DNA from 2 places in the Agrobacterium sp. K11 genome. Region 1 is predicted to be linked to the other one. Evidence: riboswitches for the same ligand, from Rfam matches in the RefSeq annotation. Region 1 holds a riboswitch; the other holds the start of a gene.
What was found. A riboswitch is a leader RNA that binds a small molecule or an ion and turns the genes downstream of it on or off. The one in region 1 is predicted to bind S-adenosylmethionine.

Region 1 (10,136 bases):
TGTTTCCTTCGCCTTCATGGCCATAGCAATCCGGGAAAACGGCGCGGATATGCTGCTTTCCTGGCAGGGCATTCTGTTTTTCATCGATACGCTGAATATTTTCGGAAGCTACGCCATCTTCGTACTGATGGGCAGAAACAGGATGATAGCTCATGAGAAACAACAGGTCGGACGGCGCTGGTTGGCGATCCCGCTTTATTGGCTGATGCTGTCATTCGCCGCATGGCGCGCCGTGGTGGAATTGAAAACCAAGCCGTTCGTCTGGAACAAGACGCCGCATATGCCGGTCATCAGGAACAAGGCCTGACGACCAGATTTTATAAACGAATTCCGGTTCCGTCAGCGCCGCCACTGCGGATATGGCACAAACCAAAACGCCTTGCCGATCGAGGTTTCTCCATCGGCAAGCTTTATCGCTTCGCAAAAGATCGGCCGAGCAGCTCTATTTGGTAACGAGCTTGTTCTTGATGAGGCCGACAATGATCTGGACAATCAGGCCGCCGACGCCGCCGCCAACGAGCTGGCCGGCAAGAGCGCCTATATCCATGCCGCCGGCGGCAGCAGTTCCCGCCGTCCCGAGCAGCGATCCGAGCACGGTTCCTCCGCCGATGCCGCCAATAGCGCCGGCAATCAGGTTGCCGAGCGCACCGAGATCGGAATCCTTGAGTATTTTTCCGCCGGCCGAACCGCCAACCGCACCGCCGACAATTTGGGCCAATATCGAAGTAAGATCCATGTCATCCTCCTCACAGGTTTCCCCGACCATTCGGGGAAACAATGCTTCCCATTCATGTCTGTTCGGGCCGGAGAAAGCGGGCCTTGAGCCTTAGTCTTTCTCGCCGAAAAGTTTCCAGACCACGGCGCCGATTGCGGCGCCGAGGATCGGAGCGAGCCAGAACAGCCAGAGCTGTTGCAGCGCCCATCCACCAACAAACAACGCCTGTCCCGTCGAGCGGGCCGGATTGACGGATGTGTTGGTGACCGGAATGGAGATCAGATGAATAAGTGTGAGAGCAAGGCCGATGGCGATCGGCGCAAAACCAGTGGGAACCCTGCCATGCGTCGATCCCAGAATGACGATCAGGAAAAATGCCGTCAAAATGACTTCGATCAGCAGTGCCGACACGAGCGAATATCCACCCGGCGAATGTTCCCCGTAACCATTTGCGGCAAAACCGCCAATATCGGCACCGGCTTTGCCGGTAAGGATGACATAAAGCGCCCCCGCCGCGACAATCGCCCCCAGAACCTGCGCCACTATGTAAGGAGCGAGGTTCGATGCCGAAAATTTGCCAGCAACGGACAGACCGACGGAAACGGCCGGATTAAAATGACCGCCCGAAATACCCCCGACCGCATAGGCCATGGTCAAAACCGTCAGACCGAAAGCGAAAGCGACACCGAGAAAGCCAATGCCGAGTTCAGGAAAAGCAGCGGCAAAAACCGCACTGCCGCAACCTCCGAACACGAGCCAGAAAGTGCCAAGAAATTCCGAAAGAAGCTTGCGACTCATAACACTCCCCCAATAATGTTACGACCGCATCAACTATTACGTGCAATTTAATTGTAGTCAAGCTAAATCGCATAGTCGCACGTTTGCCGGAGCGATGGCGGTGACATGCGCGCTTTTGGCTGGCCAGGAAGTTGTTTGGATTGCCTTGAAAATATGGAGCGGGTGAAGGGAATCGAACCCTCGTATTCAGCTTGGGAAGCTGCTGCTCTACCATTGAGCTACACCCGCGCCGCGCACAAGACATCGGACAGTTCTTATCGGGTGTCAAGCACCCGACAGGATCATTACTCCGTGCGGAAATGCTTGGAGAGCTTCAGGCCCTGTGCCTGATAGTTGGAGCCAAGGCCGCTGCCGTAGAGGCCATCAGGTTTTTGCAACATGTGCTCGTAAACCAGCCGGCCGACGATCTGGCCGTGTTCGAGGATGAAGGGCACCTCGTGGCTGCGCACCTCGAGAACGGCGCGGCTGCCCGTGCCGCCCGCCTGCGCATGGCCGAAGCCTGGATCGAAGAAGCCCGCATAATGCACGCGGAACTCGCCCACCAAGGGATCGAAGGGTGTCATTTCGGCCGCATAAAGTGGCGGTACATGCACGGCTTCACGCGAAACGAGAATATAGAACTCATCCGGATCGAGGATCAGTTCGGCACGGCCGCGGGCGTATAGAGGTTCCCAGAAATCGAGAACATCGTGCTGAGCCTTCTTGTCGACATCTACCACCGCTGTGTGATGCTTGCCGCGATAGCCGATCAGCCCTTTTTCGCCAAAACCCTTTAGGTCGATGGAAAGCGCGATGCCGCCGCCGGTCACATTAGGGGTTTCGCTGGCGACCAGCATCTCCGTCTCGTGCAATTTCAGAAGCTCGGCTTCGTTAAGCAACGAGTGGCCGATGCGGAAACGGATTTGCGAGAGGCGCGAGCCACGGCGCACGACGACCGGGAAGGTGCGCGGGCTGATTTCCAGATAGAGCGGGCCGGCATAGCCCGCAGGTATCTTGTCGAATTCCTGCGCATTGTCGGTCATGACGCGGGTGAAGATATCAAGACGCCCCGTCGAGCTTTTCGGATTCGCCGAAGCCGACATATCCGCCGGCAGCTCCAGGCTCTCCATCAAGGGCACGATGTAGACGCAACCGGTTTCCAGCACCGCCCCCTCGCTCAGATCAACCTCGTGCAGGCTGAAGCGGTTGAGCTTGTCGATGACTCGGGTTCCGGGGCCGGGCATGAAACTGGCGCGCACGCGATAGGCTTTGGAACCCAGTCGCAGATCGAGGCTGGCGGGTTGCACCTGATCGACATCGAGATCAGCCTCGCTTTTCAGCTTGCCGCCCGCAAACAGCGCCCTGATCGCGCCATCCGCCAAAATGCCCGTGGTTCTGGTCATGATCATCATTCCTTTTTACGGCGACAAAACCAAAAGGAAAGCATTGACGCAAGCCGGTAACGGCAGTATGGCAAGCTTATCCCGTGGTGATTTGGCCGGTCGGCTTGCAGCCACGTTAAACAAGTGGCTAAAAAGACCGGGTGCTAGGAACCGGTCTGCTTTTGCGACCGGTTTTTTTGTTTTGAGGTGATCACATGAGCAATAAATGGCGCCCGGCAACCCAGCTCGTTCACGGTGGTACGCTACGCTCGCCCTATGGTGAAACGTCGGAAGCGATCTATCTGACCCAGGGTTTCGTTTACGAAAACTCCGAAGCCGCCGAAGCGCGCTTCAAGGGCGAAACGGATGGCTTCATCTATGCCCGCTATGCAAGCCCGACCAATGACATGTTCGAAAAGCGCATGTGCCTGCTGGAAGGTGCGGAAGACGCCCGTGCGCTTGCCTCCGGCATGGCCGCCGTGACAGCCGCCATCATGTGCCAGCTGCGTGCAGGCGACCATATCGTTGCTGCCCGCGCGCTTTTTGGCTCCTGCCGTTGGGTGGTAGAAACGCTTGCACCCAAATACGGTATCGAGTGCACGCTGATCGACGGACGCGATCTCAACAATTGGGAAAAGGCGATCCAGCCGAACACCAAGCTGTTTTTCCTCGAAAGCCCGACCAACCCGACGCTCGAAGTGGTGGATATTGCCGGCGTGGCGAAGCTCGCCAACCAGATCGGCGCGAAAGTGGTTGTCGACAATGTTTTCGCCACACCGCTTTTCCAGAAGCCACTCGAACTCGGCGCCCATATCGTCGTTTATTCGGCGACGAAGCACATTGACGGTCAGGGCCGTTGCCTTGGCGGCGTGATCCTTTCCGACAAGAAGTGGATTGAGGAAGAGCTGCAGGACTATTTCCGCCACACCGGCCCAGCCATGTCGCCGTTCAATGCCTGGACGCTGCTGAAGGGCATCGAAACCCTGCCGCTGCGTGTCAAGCAGCAGACGGCCAATGCCTCGAAGATCGCCGATTTCCTCGCCGACAGCGGCAAGGTTGCCAAAGTGATCTATCCTGGTCGCGCCGACCATCCGCAGGCAGACATCATCGCGCGGCAGATGTCGGGCGGCTCGACGCTCGTGGCTTTCGAACTGAAGGGTGGCAAGGAAGCGGCATTCGCACTGCAGAACGCGCTTGATATCGTGAAGATTTCCAACAATCTCGGCGATGCCAAGAGCCTCATTACCCACCCTGGCACCACGACGCACAAGAACCTGACCGACGAGGCGCGTGCCGAACTCGGTATTTCCGGCGGGACCTTGCGTCTTTCCTGCGGTATCGAAGATACGGACGATCTGCTGGAAGATCTGGCGAAGGGTCTTGCGGCCGTTTCAGCTTAAGAATTCAATCGACATATCGCCATGGCCCGACTTCCTCGTCGGACCATGGCACGCATCCCGCCTGGGTGAAAGCCCGCGTCGGGCAACCAATATTTACCTTTACCGTTATCCCTAACGGTGAAAAAACGGCGCAACAGAAGATGCACGTGGTCGTCAAGTCATTCATTTTCTTGACGATAGCCAGAACCTGTAGTGTAGGATGATGGCAGCAGGGAAAATATCGAGGTGTGGCGCGTATGTATCGTGCTCTGACAAGGGATATCGAGGTAACGGTCGATCCGTATTATCTCGAGGAGCAGTCCGACCCGGATGACGATCGTTACGTCTGGGGCTATAAAGTCGTGATCTCGAACAATTCCGATGTTCCGATAACACTCGTCAACCGCTATTGGCACATCACCGACCAGAACGGACAGGTGGATGAGGTCTACGGGCCGGGTGTCGTCGGCGAAAAACCGCATCTGAACCCCGGCGACAGTTACGAATATTCATCCGGCTGCCCGCTGGATACGCCGTCAGGCCTTATGTTTGGCCATTATGAAATGGAAACGGACAAAGGCGAGGTGTTCAACGTCACCATCCCCGCCTTTTCACTGGATTCACCCGGCCTGTTGCGGGTGCTGAACTGACAAAAAAGCCGCGCCATTCACAAGCGCGGCTCTCCTCGTCAGACGTTTTCAAACTCGCTGACATCGTAACGATAGGTCGTGGAGCAGAACTCGCACGTCACGGCAATCGCACCGTCTTCCTCACTCGCCTTGATCTCTTGAGCGGTGAAACCGGACAGCACACCCTTGATCTTGTCCCGTGAACAGCTGCAACGGTCGAAAATGACCTGCGGATCGTAGATGCGCACGCCGCTCTCGTGGAAAAGCCTGTAAAGCAGACGCTCCACTGGCACCTGCGGATCGGTCAGCTCGTCGGTATCCACCGTATTCAGCAGCGACACTGCCTCTGTCCAGGCATCGTCCTCCGCCACTTCATAATCGCCCTCGTCGCCGTCACCGCCATGGAGATCGCGCATGCGCAAACGCTCGGGCGCCTGCGGCAGGAACTGGGCAATCACGCCGCCTGCACGCCAGCTATGGCGCGGCTTGCCTTCGCCGTCACGGTCGAAGAACTGGGCAACGCCGAGGCGTACGCGGGTGGGAAGCTGTTCCGATTGACGGAAATAAACCCCGGCGATTTCTTCCAGCGAAGAACCGTCCAGCGGCACGATGCCCTGATAAGGCTGCATGCCGACGCCCTGATCGATGGTGAAGGCCAGAATGCCGGTTCCGAGCAATTGTTCGGGCGAGGTTTGCCCCGCAGCAACAGCTTCCGCCAGCCGCTCCTCATCGAAACGAGCATAAGCGCGCATGCTCTCGGGCGCGGTGAAATCCGCCACCAGAAGGTCAACCGGGCCGTCGCCCTTGGTCTGCACAGTCAGCTTGCCGGAAAATTTCAGGGATGTGCCGATCAGCGCCGTCAGAACCGTTGCTTCCGCGAGCAGGCGGGCGACAATCTCGGGATATTCGTGACGTTCGAGGATGGCATTCAACAGCGGCCCGACCTGTACGGCGCGACCGCGCACGTCCAGACCTTCGACCTGAAAGGGCACAACCTTGTCGTCGCCAGCTAAATCGAGATTGTCCAGTTCAACCGTTACATCTGCCATGTCATAACTCCTTGGCGCAGCCGTTGCGCCGCTACCGTCCAAAAGTCCGGCTTTTAAAATGTACTTTTTCAGCTTGTCGCACAGAGATCCGGGAAGCGAAACTGCCTCCGGGGAAAATCGTGCAAATCGTGAGGTGGCCCGCCAGCGAAAAGCCGACGAGCGTCTTCGAAGCCCCACAAATGGGAATGTGCATCGCCGAGTTCAAGCACCCGGCCGATAGCGGTCAGATGACGCCCATGCACCAGGCGATAATGGACTTCTGCGCATGGAGCCGGTTTTCCGCCTCGTCGAAGACCACCGATTGCGGCCCGTCGATCACTGCATCCGTTACTTCCTCGCCGCGGTGCGCCGGCAGGCAGTGCATGAACAGCGCTTCCTTGTTGGCCTTCGCCATCAGCGCTTCATTGACCTGATAAGGCTGGAAGATATTGTGGCCGCGCGCCTTGTGTTCCTGGTTCATGGACACCCAGGTATCGGTGACGACGCAATCAGCGCCCGCCACTGCCTTGTCGGCATCGTGGTACAGCGAGATTTCGCCGCCATTGTTGCGTGCCCAGTTCAGGAACTTGTCGTGCGGTTCCGAACCCATCGGTACTGCCATCGCCATGCGGTAACCGAAACGGGCGGAGCCTTCCACGAACGAATGCAGCACATTATTGCCGTCACCCGTCCAGGCAATGGTCTTGCCCTTGACCGGGCCGCGATGTTCCTCGAACGTCAATATATCCGCCATGATCTGGCAGGGATGCGTGTCGTCCGTCAGGCCATTGATAACAGGCACGGTGGCGTGTTCGGCAAGCTCGAGCAGACGCGAGTGATCCGTGGTGCGGATCATGATGGCATCGACATAGCGCGACAGCACCTTGGCCGTATCGCCAATCGTTTCCGCGCGGCCCAGCTGCATTTCCGTGCCCGACAGGAAAAGGGTCTCACCGCCGAGTTGGCGCATGCCGACATCGAAGGAGACGCGGGTGCGTGTGGACGGTTTTTCGAAAATCATTGCCAGCATCTTGCCGGCAAGCGGCTTTTCCGCCGTGCCGGTTTTGGTGGCAATCTTGCGCGTGCGCGCATCATCAAGAATTGTCCGCAGATCCTCCGACCCGACGGCCGAGAGGTCCAGAAAATGTTTTGGTGAACCCATTCTAATCTGTCCCATGCTTGCGAGCCCCCTGAAGAGAGGCCCGCTCTTGATTTTTTCAGGCGCTTTTTGCCTGTTTCGCAACCGTCAGGGAAGCGGCAGCCGCGTCGATACGTGCAAGACCCTCACGGGCCTCTTCCGCCGTGGTGACGAGCGGCGGCAGAAGACGGATGACATTGTCGCCCGCAGGCACGCCAAGCAGATGCTCTGCGCGCATGGCCTGCAGCAATTCGCCCGAAGGAATCTTCGCCTTGATGCCCAGAAGCAGGCCTTCGCCGCGAATTTCGTCGATCACGTCAGGATAACGGTCCTTGAGCGAGGCCAGACCCTGCCGGAAGACCAGCGCGACGTCACGGACCTTCTCGAGAAAACCTTCGGAGAGAACGACGTCAAGCACGGCATTGCCGACTGCCATGGCCAGCGGGTTGCCGCCATAGGTGGTGCCATGTACGCCCGCCGTCATGCCGGAAGCGGCATCTGCCGTGGCAAGGCATGCGCCGAGCGGGAAACCGCCACCGATACCCTTGGCGACCGCCATGATATCGGGCGCAACACCGGTATGTTCATAAGCAAACAGCTTGCCTGTGCGGCCGACACCCGTCTGGACCTCATCGAAAATCAGCAGCAGGCCGTGCTCGTCGCACAATCCGCGCAGAATTTGCAGGAATTCCTTGCTGGGCGAGCGAATGCCGCCCTCGCCCTGGATGGGCTCGATCAGAAGTGCTGCAGTCTCAGCCGTGATGACGGCCTTGAGGGCATCGACATCACCGAACGGAACCTGATCGAAACCTTCGACCTTGGGACCGAAACCTTCGAGGTATTTCTGCTGGCCACCCGCGGCGATCGTCGCCAGTGTACGGCCATGGAAAGCGCCTTCGAAGGACACGATGCGGAACTTCTCCGGATGGCCCTTGGTATAGTGATAACGGCGGGCGGTCTTGATGGCGCATTCCAGGGCTTCCGCGCCTGAATTTGTGAAGAATACCTTGTCCGCGAAAGTCGCTTCCGTCAGGCGCCTGGCGAGTTTTTCCTGTCCCGGTACTTCATAAAGGTTCGAGACGTGCCAGACCTTCTCGGCCTGCGTCTTGATCGCATCAACGAGGTGAGGATGGGCGTGGCCCAGCGAGTTGACAGCAACACCGGCCGCAAAATCCAGATATCGCTCGCCGCTTTCCGTGAACAGCCATACACCCTCACCGCGCTCGAAGCGCAAGGGGGCTCTTGAAAACGTATCAAACAATGGCGCGCCGGCTTCGGCCATGGCTGTATCACTCCTTGCGCAGATGCGCTGTCAAACTGTTGTCAATAGGCTTGCGGGGTTATCCCTCGCCTGAAAATCAAAATGCCGCCTTGCGGCGGCAGGGGCACTATTGTCACTTCGTTTGCCGATGTCAACAAAAGTCAGCGTTTCCCGGGCTTCTCAAGCACTAGTATGCGGCGGCGGGCCAGCCCCAAGGTGTTGCCTTTCAGACTCAATACGCCAGCAAGTTGGGGAAAACCGGAAAATCGATTCCAGATGATTCCCGCGACTCTTGCCACGGAGTCGGGCTGGCACTAGGTTAATCGCTAATTACTAGACTGCATTGCGGCGGAACTAGTCACCGAAAATCAGGCGGAAACCACGCTTGCGGCATGCGCGCGAGACGGAGAGGGATTCTGCCGAAAATACACGCGACAAGCGGAGAAGCGGCATGAACTGGACAGACGAACGAGTCGAAAAGCTCAAGAAATTGTGGTCCGAGGGCCTTAGCGCCAGCCAGATTGCAGCGCAGCTGGGCGGCGTCAGCCGTAATGCCGTGATCGGCAAGGTCCATCGTCTCAATCTGCCGGGACGCGTCAAGGCTGGCGGTCCAGTGACTTCGGCACGCTCCGCGCCGAAGCGCACCGCTGCCCCTGCCCCGCGTGCGACGACTTTCGCAGGTCGCGTCAACGCGGCACCGGCACGCATCCTCACCCGTTCGAACGCGGCAACGGCGCTGCACGAGGAGATCGATATCGAGACCGCGCAGGTTCTCGATTACGTTCCTTCCAAGAACGTTGTCACGCCGATTTCCCGTCGCCTGACGCTGACGGAACTGACCGAGCGCACCTGCAAATGGCCGGTTGGCGATCCGCTGAAGGACGACTTCCATTTCTGCGGTTGTGAAGCGCTGGAATCTTCGCCCTATTGCAAGTTCCATGCGAAACTCGCCTACCAGCCGGTGAGCGAGCGCCGCAAGGCTTGAGTGTTGCGGCACGCATTCAGCACTCAAAAATTACGGGCCTTCGGGCCCGTTTTTTTATGACAAAAATAAAGCCGCTTTCTGGGCGGCTTGATGGCAGGCCTCACCCTTTCCCCTTACTATCGGGCGTGACCCTTCAATCCGGATTTCAACGCGCCGCCGATCTCCTCCGGTCAAAACGGACAATGGCATCGAGTTTGGCGGATATTCATATTGAAAAAGCCCGAAATCGTTTCAGATTTCGGGCTTCCTGATTTTTTGGTGCACTACTTCGCCAGCGAAACTATCTGGTTCCGCATCGCTCAGGCTTCCATCGAATATCCCGCACCACGCACCGTGCGGATGACATCCTGCATGTGCGAGAAATTCAGGGCCTTGCGCAGACGTCCGACATGCACATCGACAGTACGCTCGTCGACATAGATATCATGACCCCAGACGCCATCCAGCAATTGCGAGCGGGAAAACACCCGACCCGGCGACGTCATCAGGAATTCCAGCAAGCGGAATTCCGTCGGGCCGAGGCGCACTTCGCGGCTTTTGCGGTGAACGCGATGGGTCTCGCGGTCCAGTTCGATATCGCCGCATTTGAGCACCGACGACAGAACCTCCGGACGGGCCCGGCGCAACATGGCCTTGACCCGGGCCATGAGTTCCGGCGTCGAGAACGGCTTGACGACATAATCGTCAGCGCCGGTAGCGAGACCGCGAACCCGTTCGCTCTCTTCGCCACGCGCCGTCAGCATGATGATGGGCAGGCGTTCTGTTTCCGGCCGCATTCTCAAGCGCCGGCACAGTTCGATACCGGAGACACCGGGCAACATCCAGTCCAGGATGAGAAGATC
Region 2 (10,136 bases), on a different contig from region 1:
TCCCTGCTGTTTTTGATGAACGGTTTCATGATGGGATCGTGGGCGCCCAAAATACCGGAATTTGCGGCGCGGTTATCCCTCAGTGAAAGTGCGCTTGGCCTGATCATTCTGGTTTTCGGCGTCGGCTCGCTGGTTTTCATGCCGATCGCCGGTTCCCAGATCGCCCGTTTCGGATCGCGAACGGTCAGCCTTGCGAGTGCGGCTATTTTCTTGCCGACACTGCTTTTCATCTCCTGGGCAGACACGATCTGGGCAGGTGTGATTGCGGTTTTCCTGTTCGGCGGGCTGACAGGGGCGATGGATGTCGCCATGAACGCCAATGCGGTGGCGGTCGAGCGTGACATGCGCCGCGCCATCATGTCGTCGTGCCATGCTTTCTGGAGCCTGGGCGGCCTGATCGGTGCCGGTCTTGGCGGCTATCTCATCACGGCCATTGGCGTGCAGGGGCATGCGATCGCGTTGACGGTCATCGCCCTTGTTTTGCTCGTCGTCGCGTGGCCGCGCGTTCTTGCGGATCGCCCGCATGCCGAGGAGGAGCGTCCGAAAGGTCGCTTGCCGCTGACGCCCTTGCCGTGGATTATCGGTCTGATGGCGCTGTTTTCGATGATTCCGGAAGGCGCGATCCTCGATTGGGGTGCCCTTTATCTGCGCAATGAACTCGGCGCTTCCGTGTCCCAGTCCGGTTTCGCTTTCGCGGCCTTTTCCATGACCATGGCGGCCATGCGTTTTGCCGGCGATCTGGTGCGCGACCGGTTCGGCGCGGTCAATACCCTGCGGTTCTGCTCGGTCATGTCGATTGCGGGCCTTCTGATTGCGGGTCTTGCGGGAAATTCCACGTTTGTGATCATCGGCTTCGCGATTGCCGGCATCGGTATTTCCAACATGGTGCCGATCGCCTTTTCGGCGGCGGGGAACATGCCGGGATTGGCACCCGGCATCGGCCTGTCGGTCGTCACCACCATGGGTTATTCCGGGATTCTGGTAGCACCCTCGGCCATCGGCTTCATTGCCGAACATACCGGCCTCGCCAGCGTATTTCTCGCTCTGCCGTTGTTGCATGTGGTGGTTTTGCTACTTTCGCGGCTCGCCCGGCATGCGGATGGTGCGGGCAAGGAATAGGCGTCTCGAATTTTGCCATGATTGCGGTAAAGTAGAAGCTCTTATGCGTTGGGTGTTGACAAGCAGGCCCCCTTGTTTCACCTCAATTGCCAGACCTTGCCGCAAGCTCCAGAGACCGCCATGACGTCACACGCCGATTACGATCCAAAGCCCCGCCGTGCATCCGTTGCCGTCGACGTAGGGGGCGTCATCGTGGGTGGCGGTGCGCCTGTCGTCGTACAATCCATGACCAATACCGACACGGCGGATATCGACGCCACCGTGCAGCAGGTGGCGGCACTCTTCCAGGCCGGTTCTGAAATGGTGCGCATCACCGTCGATCGCGATGAGAGCGCTGCCGCTGTGCCGAAAATCCGCGAACGGCTGCTGCGCCTTGGCATGGACGTGCCGCTGATTGGCGATTTCCACTATATCGGCCACAAGCTTCTGGCCGATCATCCGGCCTGTGCCGAAGCACTGGCGAAATACCGCATCAATCCCGGCAATGTCGGCTTCAAGGACAAGAAGGACAAGCAGTTCGGCGAAATCGTCGAAATGGCGATCCGTTATGACAAGCCGGTTCGCATCGGTGTGAACTGGGGATCGCTTGACCAGGAATTGCTGACGACGCTGATGGACAAGAACAAGGAGGAGGGTTTTCCGCTCTCTGCCCGTCAGGTCACCCGCGAAGCCATCGTCCAGTCGGCACTGATTTCCGCAGAGCTTGCCGAAGAAATCGGCCTGCCGCGCAACCGCATCATCCTGTCTGCCAAGGTCAGCCAGGTACAGGACCTGATTGCCGTTTATTCGATGCTGTCGGAACGCTCCAACCATGCACTGCATCTCGGTCTTACCGAAGCCGGCATGGGTTCCAAGGGCATCGTCGCCTCGTCTGCCGCCATGGGTTATGTGCTGCAGCATGGTATTGGCGACACGATCCGCGTCTCGCTGACGCCGGAGCCGAACGGCGACCGCACCCGCGAGGTGCAGGTGGCGCAGGAATTGCTGCAGGTCATGGGTTTCCGCCAGTTCATTCCGGTGGTTGCGGCATGTCCCGGCTGCGGGCGCACCACCTCTACCGTCTTTCAGGAACTTGCCCAGAATATCCAGAATGACATTCGCAAGAACATGCCGATCTGGCGTGAAAAGTATCCCGGTGTGGAAGCGCTCAATGTTGCTGTCATGGGCTGCATCGTTAATGGCCCCGGCGAAAGCAAACATGCCGATATCGGCATTTCACTGCCTGGAACCGGCGAAAGCCCCGCTGCACCGATCTTCATCGATGGCGAGAAGGCGCTCACCCTGCGCGGTCCCAACATCGCCGCGGATTTTGAAGCGCTTGTGATCGATTACATCGAAAAGCGTTTTGGCCGGAAAGATGCGGCGGAGTAAAAACTACCGTGAAAATGCCGAAATTCCACTGTCATACCGCCTGAACCCTTCGGAGCATCAAAACACATGATCAAAAAAATCGCGATCGTTGCCCTTTGCGGGACCTATCTTTCCGCGTGCACCACCACCGATCCCTATACGGGTGAGCAGAAGATGTCGAACACGGCGGGCGGCGCTGGTATCGGCGCTGTCGTCGGTGCTCTCGGTGGTCTGGCTGTCGGCGGTTCGCCGGTCGGTCGCCGCAACGCAGCCCTCATCGGCGCCGGCATCGGTGCACTCGCCGGTGGCGCAATCGGCAATTACATGGATGGTCAGGAATCCGAGCTTCGCGCCCAGCTTCAGGGCACTGGCGTTTCCGTTAGCCGCCGTGGCGACAGCATCGTTCTCAACATGCCGTCGAACATCACCTTCGCGACGGATCAGGATCAGGTCATCCCGCCTTTCTATCAGACACTCGATTCCGTCGCCATCGTGCTGAACAAGTTCAACCGCACGCTCATCGACATCAACGGCCATACCGACTCCACCGGCAGCCAGCAGCACAACCAGGCGCTTTCCGAGCGTCGTGCGGCGTCTGTTGCAAACTATCTCGGCGCACGCGGCGTCGACCAGCGCCGTATTTCGACGCTCGGCTTCGGCCCCTCGCAGCCGATCGCTTCGAACGCAACGCCGGATGGCCGCGCCCAGAACCGTCGCGTCGAAGTGCTGATTTCGCCGCTCAAGGGCTGATTGGCTGAGAAACGGTGAGCCGGGAAACCGGCTCAGCTTTTCCGTTCGGCGATGAATCTGGCGGCCGCGATGAGTATCGCGGCCTTTTCGCCGTAGGGGGCCAGAAGTTCGGAGGCTTCCGCCACCTGTTCCTGAAGCTTGAGGCGCGCCCAGTCTTCACCGCGTAGTGCCACCAGCGTTCCCTTGCCGCGTGCGGCATCCTTGCCGGTTGCCTTGCCCATGGTGGCGGCATCGGCGGTCAGATCCAGGAGATCGTCGGCAAGCTGGAAGGCAAGGCCGATCTTTTCACCGAAGAGGCGCAGTCTGTGTCTTTCGGAAACATCGCTGCCGGCGATGATCGCGCCTGCCTCGCAGGCGAAGCGCAGCAGCGCACCGGTTTTCATAGCCTGCAATGTAATAATGCCGGTCTCATCAGGTGCGTTCTTTTCCGCAGCCAGATCGAGCGCCTGACCGCCCGCCATGCCGCCGATGCCTGCAGCGCGGGCAAGGGAGAGAACGAGAGCCGCCTTGCGGTCTGCCTCGAGAGGATTTTCGTCCGATGCGATAATATCGAAGGCGAGTGTCAGCAGGCTGTCGCCTGCGAGAATGGCGGTCGCCTCGTCGAATTTGCGGTGCACTGTCGGCTGGCCGCGGCGCAGGTCGTCGTCATCCATCGCTGGCAGATCGTCGTGCACCAGCGAGTAACAATGCAGGCATTCCAGCGCGGCACCGACATGATGGGCTGCTTCGGCATTTCCGCCGAGCAAGGCCGTGCTTTCTATGACCAGGAAGGGCCGCAGGCGTTTGCCGCCGTTCAGCACACCATGACGCATGGCGTCGAGCAGGTTTTGCGGGCGCGTAATCTCATCCGCACGCGCCTCTGCGGAAAGCAGGCGACCAAGCAGGGATTCGGTCTGTGCCGCGTTATCGCGCAGCTTCGTTTCGAAATTCGTCATCTGAGCGTCCATGCCGCGCTCTTTGGCATGGCGCGCGGGGTCAGGCAACCTTTTCGTGATTCCTGAGGTCAACTGTTTGACCGGACTCGCCTTGAAGGCGGCAATGGAATATGAAAGGCTTCGATTGGTGCGGGGCTTTGACGAATATTGAGCAGTACGCCTGAAAGCGACGCAGATTACGCCGTGCTGGCGGAAGACCGGAGCAGTCCGAAGGTGGATTTTCGCACGTTGGCAAAGCGTATCATCATGACCTTGCTGGCGTTGCTGATCCTGCCCTATCTGCTGATCCCGGTTTATGCCCTGCCTTTCATGCGGCCGGTCTCGACGCTGATGCTTGCCGATCTGGTGACACTTCAGGGTTATGACCGGCGCTGGGTGCCGCTCGAGGATATTTCGCCGCGCCTTGTGCAATCCGTAATGATGTCCGAGGACGGACAATTCTGTTTCCACGGCGGCGTTGACTGGAACCAGATGCAGTCCGTGGTCAACAATGCGCTCGAAGGCGCGTCCACCCGTGGCGCCAGCACCATTCCCATGCAGACGGCCAAGAACCTGTTCCTCTGGAACGGCCGCTCGTTCTTGCGCAAGGGGCTGGAGTTGCCGCTGGCGATTGCTGCCGATTTCGTCTGGTCCAAAAAACGGATGATGGAGATTTATCTCAACGTTGCGGAATGGGGACCCGGCATTTACGGCATCGAGGCCGCAGCACAGCACCATTTCAAGGTACCGGCGGCAAAGCTAAGCTCCCGCCAGGCGGCACTGCTTGCCGTTTCCCTGCCCAATCCCATCGATCGCGTTGCCAGCAAGCCGGGGCGTGGTTTGCAACGGCTTGCCGGCCTTATCGAACGGCGTGCCCGAGCATCGGGCGGTTATGTGGGATGCGTGCTGGACTGAGCCCAGCCCGCCGCCTCAACCCTTCTTAAAAATATAGTCGGTTTCCTGACGCAGGGTCTCGCCGGGACGCAGGATCGCGTAGGGGAAATCGGGATGATTGACGGCATCCGGCCATATCTGCGTTTCCAGACAAAAACCGGCAAAGGGGCCATAATGGCGGCCATCGAGGCCTGGAACGGGAACATTCAGCTTGAAGGCTGAATAGAATTGCACGCCGGGTTCGGTGGTGTGAACCTCAAGGGCAATGTCGGAGGCGGGCGAATAGGCGCGGGCAACCTTGCGCTTGGCGCGACGCTCGGGCGAAAGGCAGAAATTATGGTCGTAGAGCACCTGCTCGCCATCCTCCGTTCGCCGCATCGGCGTCGGGTGGCGCAGGTCGAAGACGGTGCCTTCGACAGAGCGGATTTCGCCTGTCGGGATCTGTTTGTCGTTGGTTGGCAGATAAAAGTCAGCGGCAATGCTGATCTCATGTCCAAGTGCGGTATCAGCACCGTCGAGGTTGAAATAGGAATGCTGGCAGATATTGGCGATGGTCGGTTGGTCGGTCACCGTTTCATAGACCACCGAAAGCACGCCGCCGTCGCGGATCGTATAGGTCGCGGTCACCGTGCAATTGCCGGGATAACCGGCGCGGCCGTCGGGATCGATGATCTGCAGAACCGCATGGCTTTCGCCGTGTTCCATCAGCATCCAGTTACGTTTGCCCATCCCGTCGCTGCCGCCATGCAGGTGGCTGACGCCTTTTTCGTTCAGTTCCAGCTGGTATTCGTGCCCGTCGATCGAGAATTTTCCGTCACCGATACGGTTGGCGTTGCGGCCGGGTGTGGCGCCGAAATAGGATGAATATTTGTAGTCCTCGAATGTATCGAAGCCGAGAACGAGCGGCGGCTGGTGCCCATCGAGGCGCAGGTCCTGAATGACGGCGCCCCAGGTGATAACCTTGGCCGTCAGCCCGCCCATCGAGATGGTGACGCGCTCAACCTTTTCGCCGGTTGCCGTGAAACCGAAATTCTCCCGTGCCGCCGCGTCGCTCATTGCGTCATTCTCCCGATATCTTTGAATTGCCGGCGGACGTTGCGTCATTTTCCGGCAATTCGCAATCCCGCAATTTACGCCGCTAGTTTGCCGATTGCTTCGAGGTCATAAGGCGTCGTCTGATATATCTCGTTGATCCAGTTGCCGAAAAACAGATGGGCATGGCTGCGCCAGCGGTTGAGCGGGGCAAGCTCCGGATCATTGTGCGGAAAATAATCATGCGGCAGCTTGATTGGGACGCCCGAGTTCACATCGCGGAAATATTCATCCGAAAGCGAGGTTGAATCATATTCGACGTGGTTGAACATATAGAGGCGGTTGCCCTCTTTTTCATGCACCAGACATACGCCCATTTCCTCTGACTCCATCAGGATTTCGAGTTCCGGGTGTTTTTCGATGTCGGCGCGGCGCACTTCCGTCCAGCGTGAGACCGGAACCTGAAAGTCGTCGGAAAAACCGTTGAGATATATCGACGAGGGGCAGAGATTGCGGTGACGATAGACGCCGAAAGCCTTTTCCTTCAGTTCGTATTTCGGCACACCATGGAAATGGTAGATGGCGGCCATCGCGCCCCAGCAGACGTTCAGCGTCGAATGGACGTTGGTTTGCGTCCAGTCGAAAATCTTTTGCATCTCGTTCCAGTAGGTCACGTCTTCATAATCAAGCATCTCGATGGGCGCGCCTGTGATGATGAAACCGTCGAACTTGCGGTGTCGCACTTCCTCCCATGTCTCATAGAAGGACAGAAGGTGCTCTTCCGGCGTATTCTTGGCACGATGGCCGCCAATGCGGATCAGCGAAAACTCCACCTGCAGCGGCGATGCGCCGACGAGGCGCGCCATCTGCACTTCCGTCTTGATCTTGTTCGGCATGAGATTGAGAAGCCCGATCTGGAGCGGGCGGATATCCTGCCGGATGGCCGCCGTTTCTGTCATGACCCGCACGCCCTCATGAACGAGGGTGTCGAAGGCGGGAAGCGTATCGGGAATCTTGATCGGCATGTCGAACTCTCTTTTCGGATGACGTAAAGAACGTTGCGAAAACAAAAAAACCGGCAGCGAAATCGCAGCCGGTCCCAGGAAATTACCCTTTTCCTCGACCCTTTAGCGACTTCTTTAAAGTGGCTGCAAGCCGGTCGGCAAATCACCACTGAGGCGTTTCATAATCCCGAAGCCGACGAAAATCAATATCGGCTGATTTCATCGGGTTTCTGCCTTTCCATTTTTGCCTGAGGTGCGATAAGGCAGGGCATGGATAGAGAACGCTTCACCATTCTGCTTGGCGGCGATGTCACCGTTACCGACCGCCTCAAAGCGGCGGTTGAGGGTAGCCGTGTGATTGCGGCCGATGGCGGCATGCGCCATGCCGCACCGCTCGGGCTCACACCCGAGCTCTGGGTGGGGGATTTCGATTCCGCCGATAAGGACCTGCTGGACGCCTGGCCCGATGTGGTGCGACAGCCCTATCCCGCTGCAAAGGCTGTGACCGATGGCGAAATTGCGGTGTCGGAGGCCCTTGCCCGCGGCGCGCGTTCTCTGGTGCTTGCCGGTGCGCTTGGTGGAGCGAGAAGCGACCACGCACTTCAGCACCTTCTTTACGCGGTGGCGCTTACTGAGCGTGGTCTCAACGTTACGCTGACCTCCGGCGAAGAGGAGGCCCGCCCGCTGCTGGCAGGGTCGTTCGATCTTGATCTGCCACCCGGTGCGCTGTTTTCCGTTGCCGGGTTTACCGACCTTGTGGGGCTCGATATCGGCAATGTGCGTTATCCTCTCAAGGATTTCCCGCTTGCTTTCGGCTCTTCCCGCACTATTTCCAATGTCGCGAATGGCGGCCCTGTGCATTTCTCGCTGAAAAGCGGAAAAGCCATCGTGCTCGCCCGCCCTTATGATCTGACCGGAGCCTGACGCCTTGGCACCCCCAATTTTGAAACTCGATGACATCAAGCTGACCTTCGGCGTAACCCCGCTGCTCGACGGCGCCAATCTTCAGGTGGAGCCGGGCGACCGCATCTGCCTTGTCGGACGCAACGGTTCGGGCAAGTCGACCCTGATGAAGATCGCCGCTGGTCTGGTCGAGGCGCAGTCTGGCGAGGTTTTCCGTCACCCCTCCGCCACCATCCGTTATCTGGAGCAGGCGCCGGATTTTGCCGGTTACGACACCGTGCAGGCCTATGCCGAGGCGGGGCTGGGACCTGGCGACGATCCCTATCGCGTTACCTATATTCTCGAGCATCTGGGCCTGACGGGACAGGAACATCCGGATAGCCTGTCCGGCGGCGAAGCGCGGCGTGCGGCCCTTGCCCGCGTCATGGCGCCTGAACCCGATATTCTGATGCTGGACGAGCCGACCAACCATCTGGACCTGCCCACCATCGAATGGCTTGAAGGCGAGTTGCAGCAGACGCGTAGCGCGCTGGTGCTGATCTCGCACGACAGGCGTTTTCTGGAAAAGGTTTCGACCTCGACCGTGTGGCTGGATCGCGGCCAGTCCCGTCGTCTCAATCGCGGTTTTGCGTATTTCGAGGAATGGCGCGACAAGGTGCTGGAAGAGGAAGAGCTGGAGCAGCACAAGCTCGGCAAGGCCATCGAGCGTGAAGAACACTGGATGCGTTACGGCGTGACCGCGAGACGCAAGCGCAACATGCGCCGCGTGGGCGAGCTTCAGGCAATGCGTGCGGACTATCGCGGCCACAAGGGACCGCAGGGGAGCGTGCAGGCGACGGCTGCGGAGGTGCGGGAATCCGGCAAACTGGTCATCGAGGCAGACGCAATCACCAAGTCTTACGGCGAGCGCGTGATCATCGCGCCGTTTTCGCTACGGGTGCATCGCGGTGATTGCATCGGTCTCGTCGGGCCGAACGGTGCCGGCAAGACAACGCTTTTGAAGATGCTGACCGGCCAGCTTCAGCCCGATAGCGGCACGGTAAAGCTCGGCACCAATCTGGAAATCGCGACGCTTGACCAGAAGCGTGAAGATCTCAATCCAAACGATACGCTCGCTCATTACCTCACCGACGGTCGCGGCGACAATTTGCTGGTCAATGGCGAGTTGAAACATGTGACGGGTTACATGAAGGACTTCCTGTTCCAGCCGGAACAGGCCCGCACGCCCATCCGCAACCTCTCCGGTGGTGAGCGCGCCCGTCTTATTCTTGCGCGCATTCTGGCGCGGCCTACCAACCTGCTGATCCTTGACGAGCCGACCAACGATCTCGATATCGAAACGCTCGATCTGTTGCAGGAAATCGTTGCGGGCTTTTCCGGCACGGTCATTCTCGTCAGCCACGACCGCGATTTCCTCGACCGTACCGTCACCTCCACAATCGCGCCCGCCAATCCGGACCAGCCGGATGGACGCTGGATCGAATATGCCGGCGGCTACTCGGACATGATGGCGCAACGCAAGGGTGCCGCAGAAGAAAAGCGCAAGGCGGAGAAGCAGGAAAAGGCAAAGACCGCCCCTTCCGCCTCCGCGTCGCAGGACCCCTCAAAGGCCAAGGGCAAGCTTTCCTTCAAGCAAAAATTTGCGCTCGAAAACCTTCCAAAGGAAATGGAGAAGGCGCAGGGCGAAATCGCCAAGCGTGAGCAGCGTATGGCCGATCCCAATCTGTTCACCAAGGACCCGGCTACCTTCAATACGCTGGCGCAGGAAATGACGAAGCTGCGCGAAAAGCTCGAAGCCATGGAAGAGGAATGGCTGGAGTTGGAGATGCTGCGCGAGGAAATTGAAGGGTGACTTGGTCGCGATTTCTTGACTGAGGTCTCATCCACCTTTGACAGGGAGGCGGAATTGCCGTTTCCTGTGCGGGTTCGGAGGAGTTCAGAAAATGCGCATGATCTTCGTCAATCTGCCGGTCAAGAATATCGAGACATCGAGAAGCTTCTTCACGGCTCTCGGTTTCACCTTCAATCCGGAATATTCGGATGACCGCACGCTCTGCATGATCGTTGAGGAGAACATCTTCGTGATGCTTCTTCAGGAGGAGCGTTTTCGCGATTTCATCAATGGCGATATCGCCGACGCCACACGCAGCACCGAGGTCCTGACCTGTCT

Region 2: linked by a shared signal. The riboswitch ahead of metA (homoserine O-acetyltransferase MetA) and the one ahead of AC5SEO_RS07855 (O-succinylhomoserine sulfhydrylase) in region 1 are both predicted to bind S-adenosylmethionine.

The regions. Positions count from the first base shown of each region.
Region 1 is NZ_JCAHRB010000003.1:544,657-554,792, forward strand. It holds gene AC5SEO_RS07830 (glycosyltransferase family 2 protein) at 1-307, shown strand, start outside; gene AC5SEO_RS07835 (hypothetical protein) at 443-736, opposite strand; gene aqpZ (aquaporin Z) at 827-1,513, opposite strand; tRNA gene AC5SEO_RS07845 (tRNA-Gly) at 1,668-1,741, opposite strand; gene AC5SEO_RS07850 (2'-deoxycytidine 5'-triphosphate deaminase) at 1,798-2,895, opposite strand; SAM riboswitch at 2,969-3,047, shown strand; gene AC5SEO_RS07855 (O-succinylhomoserine sulfhydrylase) at 3,090-4,274, shown strand; gene apaG (Co2+/Mg2+ efflux facilitator ApaG/CorD) at 4,511-4,903, shown strand; gene AC5SEO_RS07865 (Hsp33 family molecular chaperone) at 4,942-5,931, opposite strand; gene argF (ornithine carbamoyltransferase) at 6,155-7,072, opposite strand; gene AC5SEO_RS07875 (aspartate aminotransferase family protein) at 7,128-8,330, opposite strand; gene AC5SEO_RS07880 (GcrA family cell cycle regulator) at 8,761-9,294, shown strand; gene phoB (phosphate regulon transcriptional regulator PhoB) at 9,594-10,136, opposite strand, start outside.
Region 2 is NZ_JCAHRB010000009.1:183,107-193,242, reverse strand. It holds gene AC5SEO_RS17540 (MFS transporter) at 1-1,119, shown strand, start outside; gene ispG (flavodoxin-dependent (E)-4-hydroxy-3-methylbut-2-enyl-diphosphate synthase) at 1,240-2,490, shown strand; gene AC5SEO_RS17530 (YiaD family glycine zipper/OmpA-like lipoprotein) at 2,557-3,219, shown strand; gene AC5SEO_RS17525 (polyprenyl synthetase family protein) at 3,252-4,166, opposite strand; gene mtgA (monofunctional biosynthetic peptidoglycan transglycosylase) at 4,302-5,048, shown strand; gene AC5SEO_RS17515 (aldose epimerase family protein) at 5,064-6,083, opposite strand; gene metA (homoserine O-acetyltransferase MetA) at 6,158-7,084, opposite strand; SAM riboswitch at 7,167-7,243, opposite strand; gene AC5SEO_RS17505 (thiamine diphosphokinase) at 7,334-7,987, shown strand; gene AC5SEO_RS17500 (ABC-F family ATP-binding cassette domain-containing protein) at 7,992-9,818, shown strand; gene AC5SEO_RS17495 (VOC family protein) at 9,910-10,136, shown strand, end outside.